DNA from 4 places in the Mesorhizobium sp. WSM4983 genome. Region 1 is predicted to be linked to each of the others. Evidence: predicted binding sites of a transcription regulator. Region 1 holds the regulator's gene; each other region holds the start of a gene.
What was found. The regulator PhoB, encoded in region 1, activates phosphate uptake and scavenging genes when phosphate is short. The targets are predictions, from matches to a motif close to TGTCATNNANCTGTCAT.

Region 1 (3,686 bases):
TCGGCAGCGTCGCCCGCATCGCCATGGGCATCCAGGGCATCACCGATTCCCATGCCCGCGCCATGCTATGGTCGCCGATCACGCCGCTGACCGACATTCCCTTCGCCGACATCCTGGAAAAGGAATTCGGCATTCCGGCCACCATGGAAAACGACTGCAACATGATGGCTGTGGCGCTGCAGTGGCGCGATCCCCACCGCTATCGCGACAATTTCATCGCCATTCTGCTCTCGCACGGCATCGGCATGGGCCTGGTGCTGAAGGGCGAGCTGTTCACCGGCACACATTCGTCCGGCGGCGAGTTCGGCCACATGATCCATCGTCCGAGCGGCGCGCTTTGCCGTTGCGGACGCCGCGGCTGCGTCGAGGCCTATGCCGGCAACTACGCCATCTGGCGCAGCGCCATGAAGATGAGCGAGGACGCCGAGCCGATCGATGTCGGCGACGCCGACATGCGGGCGCTCGCCGCCAAGGCGCGCGAGACAGATGGCCCGGAGCGCGAGGCCTATCGCCGGGCCGGGGAGGCGCTGGGCTTCGGCCTCGGCAGCCTGTTCGCGCTGATCGACCCGGCGCCGGTCGCCATGGTCGGCGTCAGCGCCGCCGCCTTCGACCTGATCGAGCCGGCGCTGCGCGAGGCGATCGCCCAGACCGCCGGCGGCCAGCATTCAAATTCGATCTCCTTCGATACCGAGCCGAACGAATTGCCGCTGATCCGCGAAGGCTGCGCCGTGCGCGCGCTGACCTTCGTCGACCAGGAGATTTTCGCCCCGGGCGTGCAGGCAAGAGCGGGCAAGAACGTGGCCTGAGCAGCTTCGATAGCGATCGTTGTCTTCTGTGCGTCCTGCAGACGCCGGAGATTAGCGAAGGCCCCGCAGCTTCGTCATTCCAGGGCGGAGCAGGAGCGAAGCTCCGTCGCGGAGACCCTGGAATCCATGCCATTACCTCAATCGTCGGATGAGCGGAGCAGAATTTCTGCACCGCCGCGGCGCGTGGAAGTCGCGTGGATCGTCGGGTCTGCGCGCGTCGCGACGCTTCGTGCTCCGCCCGTGGACGGCGAAGCACCAGCGTCTCGATAACCCGCCAGCGCAGATAGAACCCGTCAGACCTTCGGTGCCCTGGATCTAATCTTCCCTGATCGCGTAGCCCGCCCCACGGATGGTACGTATGACGTCCGGCATCCGGCCGTTGTTGACCGCCTTGCGCAGGCGTCCGACATGCACGTCCACGGTGCGCTCGTCGATATAGATCGTCTCGCCCCATACATTGTCGAGCAGCTGGCTGCGCGAGAACACCCGGCCGGGATGCCGCATCATGAATTCCAGCAGCCTGAACTCGGTCGGGCCGAGCCGGATCTCGCTCTTCTTGCGGTAGACGCGATGCGATTCGCGATCGAGCACGATGTCGCCGACCTTGAGCACGCTGGACAGCACCTCCGGCTTGGCGCGGCGCAGCAGCGCCTTGACCCTGGCCATGAATTCCGGCGTCGAGAACGGCTTGACCAGATAGTCGTCGGCGCCGGTCGAGAGGCCGCGCACCCTGTCGCTTTCCTCGCCGCGCGCGGTCAGCATGATGATCGGCAGGCGTTCGGTCTCGGGCCGCATCCTGAGGCGCCGGCAAAGCTCGATGCCGGACACCGCCGGCACCATCCAGTCGAGCACCAGAAGGTCGGGTACATTCTCCTGCAGGCGGATCTCGGCCTCGTCGCCGCGGGTCACCACCTCGACCTGATAGCCCTCGGATTCGAGGTTGTAGCGGAGCAGCACCCCCAGCGGTTCCTCGTCCTCCACCACCATGATGCGTGGCGCGATCATATAGCAGGCACCTTCGCTGTCAGGCCGCCGGCGCCGACATCGTCGTCTCGTCCTGCTTAGGACGATTCGCGGGCAATTGCGTGCCGGTCAGCACATAGTAGGCGTTCTCGGCGATGTTGGTGACGTGGTCGCCGATGCGCTCCAGATTCTTGGCGCAGAACAACAGATGCGTGCAAGCCGTGATGTTGCGCGGATCCTCCATCATGTAGGTCAGGAGCTCGCGGAAGACGGCGGTGTATTTGACGTCGATGCGCTCGTCGTCGTTGCGGAGCTTGGCGAGCGCCGTGGCGTCGCCGGCCGCGTATTCCTCGATCACGCCCTGCACCTGGATCAGCACCAGCTGCGCCATCGAATCGATGGAGTGCGAAAGGTCGCGCGGCGCGGCGCTGACGCCGACCGAGCCGACGCGCTTAGCGATGTTCTTGGCAAGGTCGCCAATGCGCTCGAGATCGCCGGCCATGCGGATGGCGCCAACGACGCTGCGCAGGTCGTCGGCCATCGGCTGGCGTTTGGCAATCAGCGTGATGGCGCGATCGTCGAGCTCGCGTTGGCGCGCGTCCATGATGGCATCGTCGGAGACCACGCGCTGCGCCAGCGCGTTGTCGGAATTCAGCAGAGCCTTGGTCGACGCGCCGACCATCGAGCCGGCAAGATCGCCCATGTCGCGGATAAGCTGGCTGATCTGCCTCAGATCCTCGTCGAAGGAAGCGACCGTATGGGCCATGGTTATGTCCTCGTATGAACTCAGCCGAAGCGGCCGGTGATGTAGTCCTGCGTGCGCTTCTCGCGGGGCGAGGTGAAGATCTTCTCGGTCCGGTCGAATTCGATCAGCTCGCCGAGATACATGAACGCCGTCTGCCGCGACACGCGCGCCGCCTGCTGCATGTTGTGGGTGACGATCACGATCGTGTAGTCGGCCTGCAGCTCGTCGATCAGCTCCTCGATCTTGGCGGTCGAGAGCGGATCGAGTGCCGATGCCGGCTCGTCGAGCAGGATGACCTCCGGCTTCACCGCCACGGTGCGGGCGATGCAGAGCCGCTGCTGCTGGCCGCCCGAAAGGCTCTGGCCACTGGCGTTGAGCTTGTCCTTGACCTCGTTCCACAGCGCGGCGCGCTTCAGCGCCTGTTCGACGCGATTGTCCATCTCGGCCTTGCTTATCTTCTCATACAGCCTGACGCCGAAGGCGATGTTCTCGTAGATCGACATCGGGAACGGCGTCGGCTTCTGGAACACCATGCCGATCTTGGTCCTGAGCAGGTTGAGGTCCTGCGAACGGTCGAGGATGTTCTTGCCGTCGAGCAGCACCTGGCCTTCGGCGCTCTGCTTCGGGTAGAGCTCGTAGATGCGGTTGAGCACGCGCAGCAGCGTCGACTTTCCGCAGCCCGAAGGTCCGATGAAGGCGGTGACGCTGCGCTCGGGCAGCGACAGGTTGATGTCCTTCAACGCCTTCGACTGGCCATAGTAGAAGTTGAGGTTCTTGACTTCGATCTTGGCCTTCTCGGCGGTCGTCTCGGCTACGTTCAGGTCGGTGGACAACATCGGTTTCATCTGTCCTCTCTGCGTCCGGTAAGGCTGCGGGCGAAGATGCTCAGCCCGAGAACCGTCAGGGTGATTATCAGTGCGCCCGTCCAGGCCAGTTGCTGCCATTCCTCATAAGGGCTCAGCGCAAACTGGAAGATGGTCACCGGCAGGCTGGCCATCGGCGCGTTGAGATTGCTCGACCAGAACTGGTTGTTGAGCGCGGTGAAGAGCAGCGGCGCCGTCTCGCCCGAAATCCGGGCGATCGCCAGCAATATACCGGTGACGATGCCGGACAGTGCGGCGCGATAGGCGACCGAGCGGATCACCACCCAGCGCGGCGCGCCGATGGCGGTG
Region 2 (3,686 bases), 130 kb from region 1:
ACGGCGGGATGTTGCCGCGCTCCGGATGATGCCAGCGGATCAAGGCTTCGAAGCCGATCATCTTGCCGCTGCTGATCTCCTTTTGCGGCTGATAGACCAGCCGGAACTCGCCGCGCGCAACCGCCTGGCGCAGATCGTGCTCCATGGCGCGCCTGTCGCGCGTCTCGGCACCCATCGAAGCCTCGAAATAGCGATAAGTGTCCTTGCCCTCGGCCTTGGCGCGGTAGAGCGCAGTGTCGGCATGGCTGACGAGCGCCGCCTGGTCGTCGGCATCCAGCGGGTAAAGAGCAATGCCGATGCTTGCCGACACCAGCTCGCCGCCGGGCGACAGTTGGCTTTCCTGGCGTAGCTTGGAAAGCACCGCCTCGGCGATACGGCCGGCGGCCTGCGGGTCGGGAAGGTTCGGCGCGATGATGGCGAATTCGTCGCCGCCGAGGCGGGCGAGCATCTGCCCATGGCGGAGCACGCCCGAAGCGCATTGCGCCACCCTCTGCAGCACTGCATCGCCGGCCGCATGACCGAAGAGGTCGTTGACCTCCTTGAAGCGGTCGAGATCGAGAAGCATCAGCGCGAGCTGCCCGTCCTTGCCGCTCGCCGTGGCGATCTCGGCCTCGAGCCGGCTGGTGAAGCTGCGGCGATTGGCAAGCCCGGTCAGCGGATCGAAATGCGCCAGGCGAAGGATCTCCTGCTCGGCCTTCTTGCGCTCGCGCATGTCGCGGACGGCGACGACGTCGTGAGGCTTGCCGCAATAGTCGATGCTGCGGGCGATCAGCTCGACCGGAATGCGGGTGCCGTCCTGGCTGCGCAGCTCGGCTTCCTGCGCCTGACCGCTGCCGCCGGCGATGGCTGAGGCAACGCGTTCGCCGAAGAGGTCGCTGAGCGTCATCACGTTCAGCGTGCCGGGCGCGATGCCGCTCAGCGCCGCGATGCTGTCGTTGGCGCTGACGATGCGGCTGCCGTCGCAAACGATCAGCCCCTCGACCGCCGCGTTGGCCAGGCCGTGCATGCGCTGCGCTTCCGCCTGATGCCGGCGGAACCGCAGGTCGATGCGGAGCGCCGCGGCCGAGAGCACCAGAATGACCAGGCTTGCCGCCGCAGCGGCAAAGGCTTGCGACATCGGCGCGATGGTGAATTTTGAGATCTCTATCGAGGAGTCCGGATAGATCGAGACCGCCGCCATGGCGATAAAATGCAGTGTGCAGATGGCCAGTGTGAGCAAGACGGCGGCAGCGATCGTCGTAAGCGTCGACGGGCGGCAAAGCACGACGAGCAGCGAAAGCGCGGCAAGCGTGACGCCCGCCGCCAGCGAAAGAGCGACGAGCAGCTCGTTCCAGACGATCCTGCCCTGGACCTCGAACGCCGCCATGCCGGTATAGTGCATCACGGCGATGCCGACGCCGAGCACGGCGCCGCCGACAAGATAGTGATCAATGCCGCCGCGGATGGTGGCGATCCACATTCCGGCCGCTGTCAGAACTACGGAGGCGGCCAGCGAAAGCGCGGAAAGCTCCGCGTTATAGGCGTTGGGTATTCCCGGCGTGAAGGCGATCATGGCGACGAAATGCGTCGCCCAGATACCGAATCCGGTCGCCGTGGCTGCAATCAACAGCCATGCGTAGCGATTTCGACTGGTCGATTGCTCGACATGGCGAAGAAGATTGACCGCCGAGAAAGAGGAAATTCCGCAGATGAGCGCCGCAAGTGCGACCAACCTCAGATCGTGCTCGTGCACGATGCAATTATAGACGGTCAACATTTGGCCCCACCTGATCTTCCCGCATCAATCAAGTTAAGATTGCTTAAGGCCCGACGGCTGAAGAATCGATTAGTGGACCTGCAACCGACGCGTGTGCCTCAGGTTGTAAAGGACGGATAAGGTTGGGCCGGCTGTCGCAATACGATGGTTGGAGTCGCTCAAATCCTAAGCCGGCAAGCAATCTGCCCGGCCGTGACCGATGCACGTTAATTTAGGATCAGATGATGTTCATCGACGCATAACAAAACCGTTGTCCGATTGTCATGCGCAACACATACTGGTTCTGCGGAAGCCCCCCTTTCGCCAATCACAACGGGAGATGAAAACATGAAGCTCTTCGGCTTCGCGGCAGGTGTTGCCGCTACCTTGACCCTGCTTTCCACCACGTCCGCTTTCGCTGTCACGCAGATCAGCTGGTGGCATGCGATGACGGGCGCCAATGCGGAAGTCGTCGACAAGATCTCGAAGGACTTCAACGCCAGCCAAAGCGACTACCAGATCGTTCCGGTCTTCAAGGGCACCTATCCCGAGACGCTGAATGCAGGCATCGCCGCGTTCCGCGCCGGCCAGGCGCCGGACATCATCCAGGTGTTCGATGTCGGCACCGGCGTCATGATGGCGGCCGAGAGCGCGATCAAACCCGTGGCCGAAGTTTTGACGGGCGCGGGGATGACGTTCGATAAGAGCCAGTATCTGCCCGGCATTGTCGGCTACTATTCGAAGCCGGACGGCACCATGTTGTCTTTCCCTTACAATTCCTCCTCGCCGATCCTCTACTACAACAAGGACATCTTTCAGAAGGCCGGCCTCGACGTGAACAACCCGCCTAAGACCTGGAACGAGGTCTGGGAAGCGGCGAAGAAGATCAAGGCGAGCGGCGCGGCCCCTTGCGGCTACACCTCGACCTGGCTGACCTGGATCCATCTGGAAAATTTTGCCGCCTGGAATAATGTTTCCTGGGCGACCCAGCAGAACGGACTGGCCGGCGGCGACGTCGAGCTCAAGATCAATGCGCCGATTTTCGTCAACCACTTTCAGGCGCTGGCTGACCTCGCCAAGGATGGCACTTTCAAATATGGCGGGCGAACCTCCGAAGCCAAGCAGATCTTCCTCGCCGGAGAATGCGGCATCTTTACCGAGTCGTCGGGCGGGCTCGGCGATATCGTCAAGTCGGGTATGAACTACGGCATCGGCCAACTGCCGTATGACAGCGATGCCAAGGGTGCGCCGCAGAACACGACCCCCGGCGGCGCAAGCCTCTGGGTTTTCAGCGGCAAATCCGATGCGGAGTACAAGGGCGTCGCGGCCTTCTTCGCCTATCTCTCCAAGACCGAGGTGCAGGAATATCTGCACCAGAAGTCGGGCTACTTGCCGGTGACGCTGGCAGCCTATGAGGCGACCAAGAAGTCCGGCTTCTACGACAAGAACCCGGGCCGCGAGACACCGATCCTGCAGATGACCGGCAAGGCGCCGACCGAAAATTCGAAGGGTGTGCGCCTGCCCAACCTGCCTCAGGTGCGCGATATCCAGAACGAGGAGTTCGAGAAGATGCTGGCCGGCCAGGAAACGGCCCAGCAGGCGCTCGACAATGCCGTCTCGCGCGGCAACGCGGCGATCAAGGACGCGTTGGGCAACTAAACCTGGCCGAGGATGAAACGTCGCCCGCGCGGATCGGCGCGGGCGATCCTTGCTTGACGAGGAAACCAAGCTGACCCCGCGCGTCGTTTTCCCCAACAAAGTCCTGCCTTACCTGCTTGTGGCGCCGCAACTCGCCATAACACTGGTTTTCTTCTATTGGCCGGCCGGGCAGGCGCTCTACCAGTCCATGCTCAGGCAGGATCCATTCGGGCTAAAGAGCAAGTTCGTCTGGTTTGCCAATTTCCGCAAAGTGCTTGCCGATCCGGCCTATCTCAACTCGATCAAGGTAACG
Region 3 (3,686 bases), on a different contig from region 1:
CCGGTCAGTTCGAACATTGCTTCAACCTCATTCTTCCGGACGCCCCGCGAGCGACCCTCGTTCCGCATTTTGTCATGTTGTCCAGGCCATATCAGAAGTTCTCGGCGCTCACGACCGATTCTTCACCAAGCCTGGATCCGCTCCAGCACTTCCGCAGCCCAGTAATAGTCCTCGAGATCTTCGAGTCCACGTTCAACGAAGTCACGCAGGTATTCGGCTTTGCTTCGATCAGTCATCGCCACGAGATCGTCGAGGCGATGCTCGACTTCGGGAGAAAGACGGATGGAAGTAGGAATGCCGCACCTGCCAGCAAGAGTTTCCCGTTTATCCTAAAGTTGCCAGCGCCGCCTCGACTTCCGCGGCCGCGCCGATGGCGCCGGTCGCGATATCGCGGTTGATGCGTCGCGCCAAGCCCGACAGCACCTTGCCGGCGCCAACCTCGTAAAGCGTCGCGACACCTTTGGCGCCGAACCATTCCACCGTCTCGCGCCAGCGCACGCGGGCGACGACCTGCTCGACCAAGCGGCGGGCGATCTCATCCGGGTCGCTGGTCGGCGTGACCGAAACATTTGAGACGATGGGAACCACCGGCGCGCTTTTCGCGACCCCGCCCAGCGCCTCGCGCATGATATCGGCGGCTGGCGTCATCAATGCCGAGTGAAAAGGTGCCGAGACCTGCAGCATCAGCGCCCGCTTGGCACCCTTTTCCGCGCAGAGCTTCGCCGCCAGTTCGACGGCCGCCTTGGCGCCGGAAATCACCAGTTGGCCACCGCCATTGTCGTTGGCGATCTGACAGACAGAGCCTTGTGCCGCTTCGGCGCAGGCGGCTTCGACATCAGCCTGCTCCAGCCCGATGATGGCGGCCATGGCGCCCTCGCCCGCCGGCACCGCCGCCTGCATGGCGTTGCCGCGGGTGCGCAGCAGTCGCGCGGCATCGGCCACCGAAACGAAGCCGGCTGCGGCAAGCGCCGAATATTCGCCGAGGGAATGGCCTGCGACATAAGCCACCTTGTCCTTCAGCGAAAAACCGCGCGATTCCAGCGCCCTTACGGCCGCCAGCGACACCGCCATCAGCGCCGGCTGGGCATTGGCCGTCAGCGTCAGCGTTTCTTCCGGCCCTTCCCAGATCAGCTTCGACAGTCTCTCGCCGAGCGCCTCATCGACTTCCTCGAAGACGCGGCGCGCCTCGGGAAAGGCATCGGCGAGGTCCTTGCCCATGCCGACGGCCTGGCTGCCCTGTCCCGGAAAGGTGAATGCGACGGCCATGTTAGCGTCTCCAGCGGCTGGTTTTTCCCTGCCTCTGGCGCAAGGCGGACGGCCAAGTCAAGCCCGCAGGCACCAGTTCAGCAGCTGTTCCAGCCGGGAGAACGGCCGAGTTCCCTGTTCTGAAAGGCTTTTTGGCGATCACACCTGATGAAAACCGCTCACGAATCGTTTGCTGGCTCTTCTTATTTCCGCCACAGGCGCTAGCTTTGTGTGACATTTCGATGACAGTGGCGTGACGCGAGTGGAAGACGCGTGACATGGGCCGGGGAAGCAAAGTGGCTAGGATCAGGAAAGGCGCGGCCAAACCCGCGCCGCAATTTTTGGAAGACGATCCGTCCACCGGCTATCTGCCGGGGCGCAGATGGCCGATTGTCCGCTACGGCCTGGCGACGCTGCTTGCCTCCGCCCTTCTGGTGTTCGCCATCGAATGGATCGTGCGCGGCGACTTCTTCGGCACCGTCGACTTCTTCCTGCAGCCCTTCAAGCCCGGCTGGACCACCATCATCGTCTTTTCGCTGGTGCTGATCGGGCTCGACGCCATTCTCGGCCGCAGCCATCAAAGCCTGATGATCGTCGCGCCGGTGACATTGGCATTGGCCTTTGTCGGTCACCAGAAATCGCACTATCTGGGCGATCCGCTCTACCCGACCGATTTCCTCTATGCCCGCCAGATCATGGCGCTGATGCCGCTTCTGGTGCGCGAGCGCCCCTGGACGGCCGTGCTGCTTGCGGCGGCGATCGTCGCCAGCCTCGCGCTGCTCGTCTATGGCTGGCGGCTCTGGCGCCGGCGTGTGCCGATCCTCAGCCGCAAGGGACGGCTGGCGCGCTTGACGCTTGCCGTGCCGCTGCTCGCCTTCTTCGTCTCGATCATGGACTACGCCACCTTCTCGTGGACGCGCGACAGGCTGCAGATCATCCCGATCATGTGGGACCAGAAGGAGAACTATGCCTCCAACGGCTTCGCGCTCGCCTTCGCGCTCAACGTGCCGATGGCGCATGTCTCGGCCCCGCCCGGCTATTCCGAGAAGACGATGGATGCGATCGCGCGTCCCGGGGTTGCCGCCTCGGTGCCCGACCAGAAGCCCGATATCATCGTGGTGATGAGCGAATCCTTCTGGGATCCGACGGAGCTCCCCGGCGTCAGCATCAAGCCCGATCCGATCCCGACGGTGCGCGCGCTGCGCTCGGGCTCGATGTTCTCGCCGGAATTCGGCGGCATGACCGCCAATATCGAGTTCGAGGCGCTGACCGGCTTCTCCAACGCCTTCCTGCCGGCGGGCTCGATTCCCTATCAGCAATATGTGCGCACGCCGACGCCGTCGCTGGCGACTTTCCTGAAGAGCGAAGGCTATAGGGCGCGCGCCATCCACCCGGGCACCAACTGGTTCTGGAACCGGGGCGCCGTCTACGCCGATTTCGGCTTCAGCGACTTCCGCTCGGAAGAGACGCTGCCGCCGATGGAGAAGCGCGGGCCGCTGGCCTCCGACGCGGCTATGACCGACGAGATCATGCGCGAGGCCGAGGCCAGCCAAGAGCCGGTATTCCTGTTCGCGGTCAGCCTGCAGAACCACGGGCCCTACGAGCCCTACCGCTATTACAATCCGACCCATAGCGTCGACGCGCCGATCAGCACGTGGGCGCGGGAATCGCTGCTCTCCTACGCCGAAGGCTCGGCCGACGCCGATCGCGGCCTGCAGCGCCTGATCGACTGGGCGAAGAAGCGCGAGCGGCCGACCATCATCGCCTTCTTCGGCGACCACTTGCCGCCGCTCGGCCCGGTGTATGTCGAGACCGGCTTCCTCAAGGACAATGTCGCGCCGCGCAAGGAGCCGACGCCCGAGGCGGCGCTCGAGCATCACGACACGCCGCTGATCATCTGGTCGAACCGCTCCGGTCCGGTCGAGAATCTGGGCTCGGTGAGCCCCGCCTTCCTGCCCTATCATATCCTGACTACGGCCGGGATCACCCACCCCTATTACACCGGCTTCCTCGGCGCGCTGCGCGAGCACTACCGGGTGGTCGACCGCAACCTTTTGCTGTCGCCCTCCGGCGAGGCGACGCCCGACTGGGCGCGGCAGAAGAAGATCGATCCGAAGATCAACGATTTCCGGCTGATCCAGTACGACATGATGTTCGGCAAGCGCCGGGTCGCGCCCGACTTCTTCCCCGAGACGGTAGTCCCGCTCGTCGCGCATATGAGCTGAGTGGATCGCCTTCCGACGAAATGGCTGACCTGCGGCCGGCGGGTCAGCCAATTCCCACAAGCGTCGCCAGGCCTGCGACACTGCGGAGCCGCCGGCCCTCTCTGCCGCCCTTGCCTTCCTCACGAATTGCTGTATAGACGCCGGCAATCTGCCGGTCCTTGCTGGGGGCTGAACGGAGGGCCGTGGCCTTAGAGGGCCGCGTCATGAAGCCAGAAG
Region 4 (3,686 bases), on a different contig from region 1:
GCTTCTTCAGCGCCATCCCGCTGGTCGGCAACTGGATCCAGGAACTGCTGCTCGGCGGCTTCGCCGTCGACAATCCGACGCTGAACCGCTTCTTCGCCCTGCATTACCTGTTGCCGTTCATGATCGCCGGCGTCGTCGTGCTGCACGTCTGGGCGCTGCATGTCGTCGGCCAGTCGAACCCGACCGGCATCGAGGTCAAGTCGAAGACCGATACCGTCGCCTTCACGCCCTATGCGACCATCAAGGACGCGTTCGGCATGATCGTGTTCCTGTTCTTCTTCGCCTATTTCGTCTTCTACCTGCCGAACTACCTCGGCCATCCGGACAACTACACGGTCGCCAATCCGCTGAAGACGCCGGCCCACATCGTTCCGGAATGGTACTTCCTGCCGTTCTACGCGATCCTGCGCGCCATCACCTTCAACATCGGGCCGATCAACTCCAAGCTCGGCGGCGTGCTGTGTATGTTCGGCGCCATCGCCATGCTGTTCCTGGTGCCGTGGCTCGACACCTCCAAGGTGCGCTCGGCGGTCTACCGGCCCTGGTACAAACTGTTCTTCTGGCTGTTCGTGGCCGACGCCATCCTGCTCGGGTGGCTGGGCTCGCAGCCGGCGGAAGGCTCATACGTGTTCATGGCGCAGATGGCGACGCTGTTCTACTTCGCCTTCTTCCTGGTCGTGATGCCGGTGCTCGGCCTGATCGAGACGCCGCGGCGGCTGCCGAACTCGATCACCGAGGCAGTGCTGGAAAAGAAAAACAAGGGAGCCGGCGGGCATCCGGCAGGCGCGGTCAGCGCGCCGGAAACCAAGGGCTGAGAATCTGAGGGGATTTGGCATGAAGAAGATTCTCACCTCGCTGGCGCTGCTTGGCCTGGTGGTCGCGGGCACCGCTGCCATCGCAGCCGAAGAGGAACACAACGCGGCTGCCCCGACGCATTTCCCGATCAATGAACCGAAGGAAATGAGCTGGAGCTTCGCCGGGCCGTTCGGCACGTACGACAAGGCCCAGCTGCAGCGCGGCCTGAAGGTCTACAAGGAAGTCTGCTCGGCCTGCCACTCGATGAACCTGGTGGCGTTCCGCACGCTGGAAGGCCTCGGCTACTCGGAAGCGCAGATCAAGACGCTTGCCGCCGAGTACACCATCCATGACGGCCCGAACGATGCCGGCGACATGTTCGACCGCCCGGGCAAGCCGTCGGATCACTTCCCGTCGCCGTTCCCGAACGAACAGGCCGCCGCGTCCGCCAATGGCGGCGCCGCTCCGCCCGACATGTCGCTGCTCGCCAAGGCGCGCGGTGTCGAGCGCGGCTTTCCGCGTTTCATCTTCGACATTTTCACCCAGTATGCTCAGGGCGGCCCGGACTACATCCACTCGCTGCTCACCGGCTACGACCAGGCGCCGCCGGCCGGCATGGTCATCCCCGAAGGCACGCACTACAATCCATACTTCCTGTCCGGCGTGTCGCTGAAGATGCCGAAACCGCTTTCGGACGGCCAGGTGACCTATGACGACGGCTCGCCGCAGACGGTCGACCAGTATTCGCGCGACGTGTCGGCGTTCCTGATGTGGGCCGCCGAGCCGCATCTCGAAGAGCGCAAGAAGACCGGCTTCCGCGTCCTGGTGTTCCTGCTGCTGTTCGGCGCGCTGGTCTACCTGACCAAGCGCAAGGTGTGGGCCGAAGTGGCGCACTGAGCCGCGATCGGTCCGACACTTTCGAGGGGCGCCGCAAAGGCGCCCTTTTCAATTTCGGGACCGCTTTGATCCGGCCGTGTCACATGGCTGTCATTGCGCATCGCGATCCTGCGTTGGCTCACCTCAAAGGATCCTCATGAAAAGATTTGCGCCGCTTGCAGCCGTGGTGCTGCTTCTTGTCGCCTCCTCGGCAGTCCGCGCCGAGGACGCCCAGCCCTTCGTCACCAACAAGGACATCGACCTGACGATGATCCTGCCGCCGCCGCCGGCTAATGATTCGGCCGAGACCAAGGCAGAACTCGGCCAGGTGCTGACCCTGCAAGTGACGCGCACGCCCGAAATGGAAAAGCGCGCTATCGCCGATGCCGAAGAGGATGTCTGGCGCTTCGCCGATGTCATGGGACCGAAATTCAGCAAGGAGACGCTGCCGAAGTTCAGCGCCTTCTTCGACCGCGTGGTGGCGACCGAAGGCGCGGTCGTCGATCCGGCCAAGGACGTCTGGAAGCGGCCGCGTCCGCATCAGCTCAGTGATCTGGTCAAACCCGCGGTGAAGCTGTCGAATTCCGGTTCCTGGCCGTCGGGCCATGCGACGGTCGGCACCATGATGGGCATCATCCTGTCCGAAATGGTGCCGGAGAAGCGGGCCGAGATCATGGCCCGCGCGGCCGAATATGCCCATAACCGCGTGGTCGGCGGCATCCATTATCCGTCGGATGTCGAGATGGGCAAGATTTCCGGCAGCGTGATCGCCGCGGTCCTGCTCAGCCGGCCCGATTTCAAGGCCGAGTTCGAGGCGGCGCGGTCCGAGCTTCGGTCCGACCTCGGCATGTGAGCCGTCCGTCACCGACGTTTCTGCAAGGGCGCCATCGGGCGCCCTTTTTCCATTGCGGCGCCGGCACGGGAGCAAGGCAGGCGATGCCGATCCTTTGCCGGATGCGCTTGTCTCCCGGGCTCCATCGCGGTAGCCGTTGTTGGTTGCGTTGCGCCGGGCGCGTCGACGCCGTTATACCCGACAGCCGGACACGCGGAGCTCGTCTCATGAAACCCTCGCTCGAAGACACGCTGCTTGCGGCCATCCGCACCATTCCGGATTATCCCAAACCCGGCATCCTGTTTCGCGATATCACCACGCTGCTCGGCGACGCTCGCGCCTTTCGCCGCGCCATCGACGAGCTTGTGCATCCTTACGCCGGGCTGAAGATCGACAAGATCGCCGGCATCGAGGCGCGCGGCTTCATCCTGGGCGGCGCAGTGGCGCATCAGCTTTCGGCGGGTTTCGTCCCGATCCGCAAGAAGGGCAAGCTGCCTTACGAGACCGTGCGCGTCGCCTACAGCCTCGAATACGGTCTGGACGAGATGGAGATGCACAAGGACGGCGTCTCGCAAGGCGAGAAGGTGATCCTGGTCGACGATCTGATCGCCACCGGCGGCACGGCGGAGGCGGCCGTCAAGCTGCTCAGGCAGATCGGCGCCGACATCGTTGCCGCCTGCTTCGTCATCGACCTGCCGGATCTCGGCGGGCGCCAGAAACTGGAAGCTCTCGGCGTGCCGGTAAGGACGCTGATCGGCTTCGAGGGGCATTGATCAGTGTTGAATGGTGAATAGTGAGTCGTGAATAGGGAATGGTTCACTAGTCACCATTCACTATTCACCATTCGCCATTCGCTACTCCACCTTCACCAGCACCGCGCTGTCGAACTCGATAACCTTATCGCCGCTGGAGTCGAAACCTTCGGAACGCAGCGTGAGCAGGCTCCAGCCGGGGCGGCCGGCAAGGGGTCGATGGGCAAGCGCTGTGCGGGTGAAGGTCACGGTTTCGCCGGCATAGACCGGCTTCAGCCATTTGAGGTTGCGAAACCCGGGCGAGGGGCCGAATTCGGGCTGCGGGCCGGGACCGGTCCAACGCACGCCCTCGGTCTCCATGCGCTTTTCGAGGTTGTATTTCATCCAGGTGGCGGCGGTGTGCCAGCCGGAGGCGCAGAGACCGCCAAGCA

Region 2: the regulator PhoB is predicted to act here: its motif matches at 2,005-2,021, upstream of ugpB (sn-glycerol-3-phosphate ABC transporter substrate-binding protein UgpB).
Region 3: the regulator PhoB is predicted to act here: its motif matches at 1,477-1,493, upstream of P9254_RS16835 (LTA synthase family protein).
Region 4: the regulator PhoB is predicted to act here: its motif matches at 1,770-1,786, upstream of P9254_RS06975 (acid phosphatase).

The regions. Positions count from the first base shown of each region.
Region 1 covers NZ_JARTVM010000002.1:528,975-532,660, forward strand. The annotation lists gene P9254_RS09815 (ROK family transcriptional regulator) at 1-806, shown strand, start outside; gene phoB (phosphate regulon transcriptional regulator PhoB) at 1,122-1,811, opposite strand; gene phoU (phosphate signaling complex protein PhoU) at 1,831-2,535, opposite strand; gene pstB (phosphate ABC transporter ATP-binding protein PstB) at 2,556-3,359, opposite strand; gene pstA (phosphate ABC transporter permease PstA) at 3,356-3,686, opposite strand, start outside.
Region 2 covers NZ_JARTVM010000002.1:400,186-403,871, reverse strand. The annotation lists gene P9254_RS09195 (sensor domain-containing diguanylate cyclase) at 1-1,756, opposite strand, end outside; gene ugpB (sn-glycerol-3-phosphate ABC transporter substrate-binding protein UgpB) at 2,084-3,394, shown strand; gene ugpA (sn-glycerol-3-phosphate ABC transporter permease UgpA) at 3,465-3,686, shown strand, end outside.
Region 3 covers NZ_JARTVM010000005.1:113,332-117,017, forward strand. The annotation lists gene fabG (3-oxoacyl-[acyl-carrier-protein] reductase) at 1-17, opposite strand, end outside; gene P9254_RS29100 (hypothetical protein) at 123-242, opposite strand; gene fabD (ACP S-malonyltransferase) at 325-1,266, opposite strand; gene P9254_RS16835 (LTA synthase family protein) at 1,524-3,470, shown strand.
Region 4 covers NZ_JARTVM010000001.1:1,412,397-1,416,082, reverse strand. The annotation lists gene P9254_RS06985 (cytochrome b) at 1-815, shown strand, start outside; gene P9254_RS06980 (cytochrome c1) at 835-1,692, shown strand; gene P9254_RS06975 (acid phosphatase) at 1,829-2,524, shown strand; gene P9254_RS06970 (adenine phosphoribosyltransferase) at 2,731-3,276, shown strand; gene P9254_RS06965 (MaoC family dehydratase) at 3,358-3,686, opposite strand, start outside.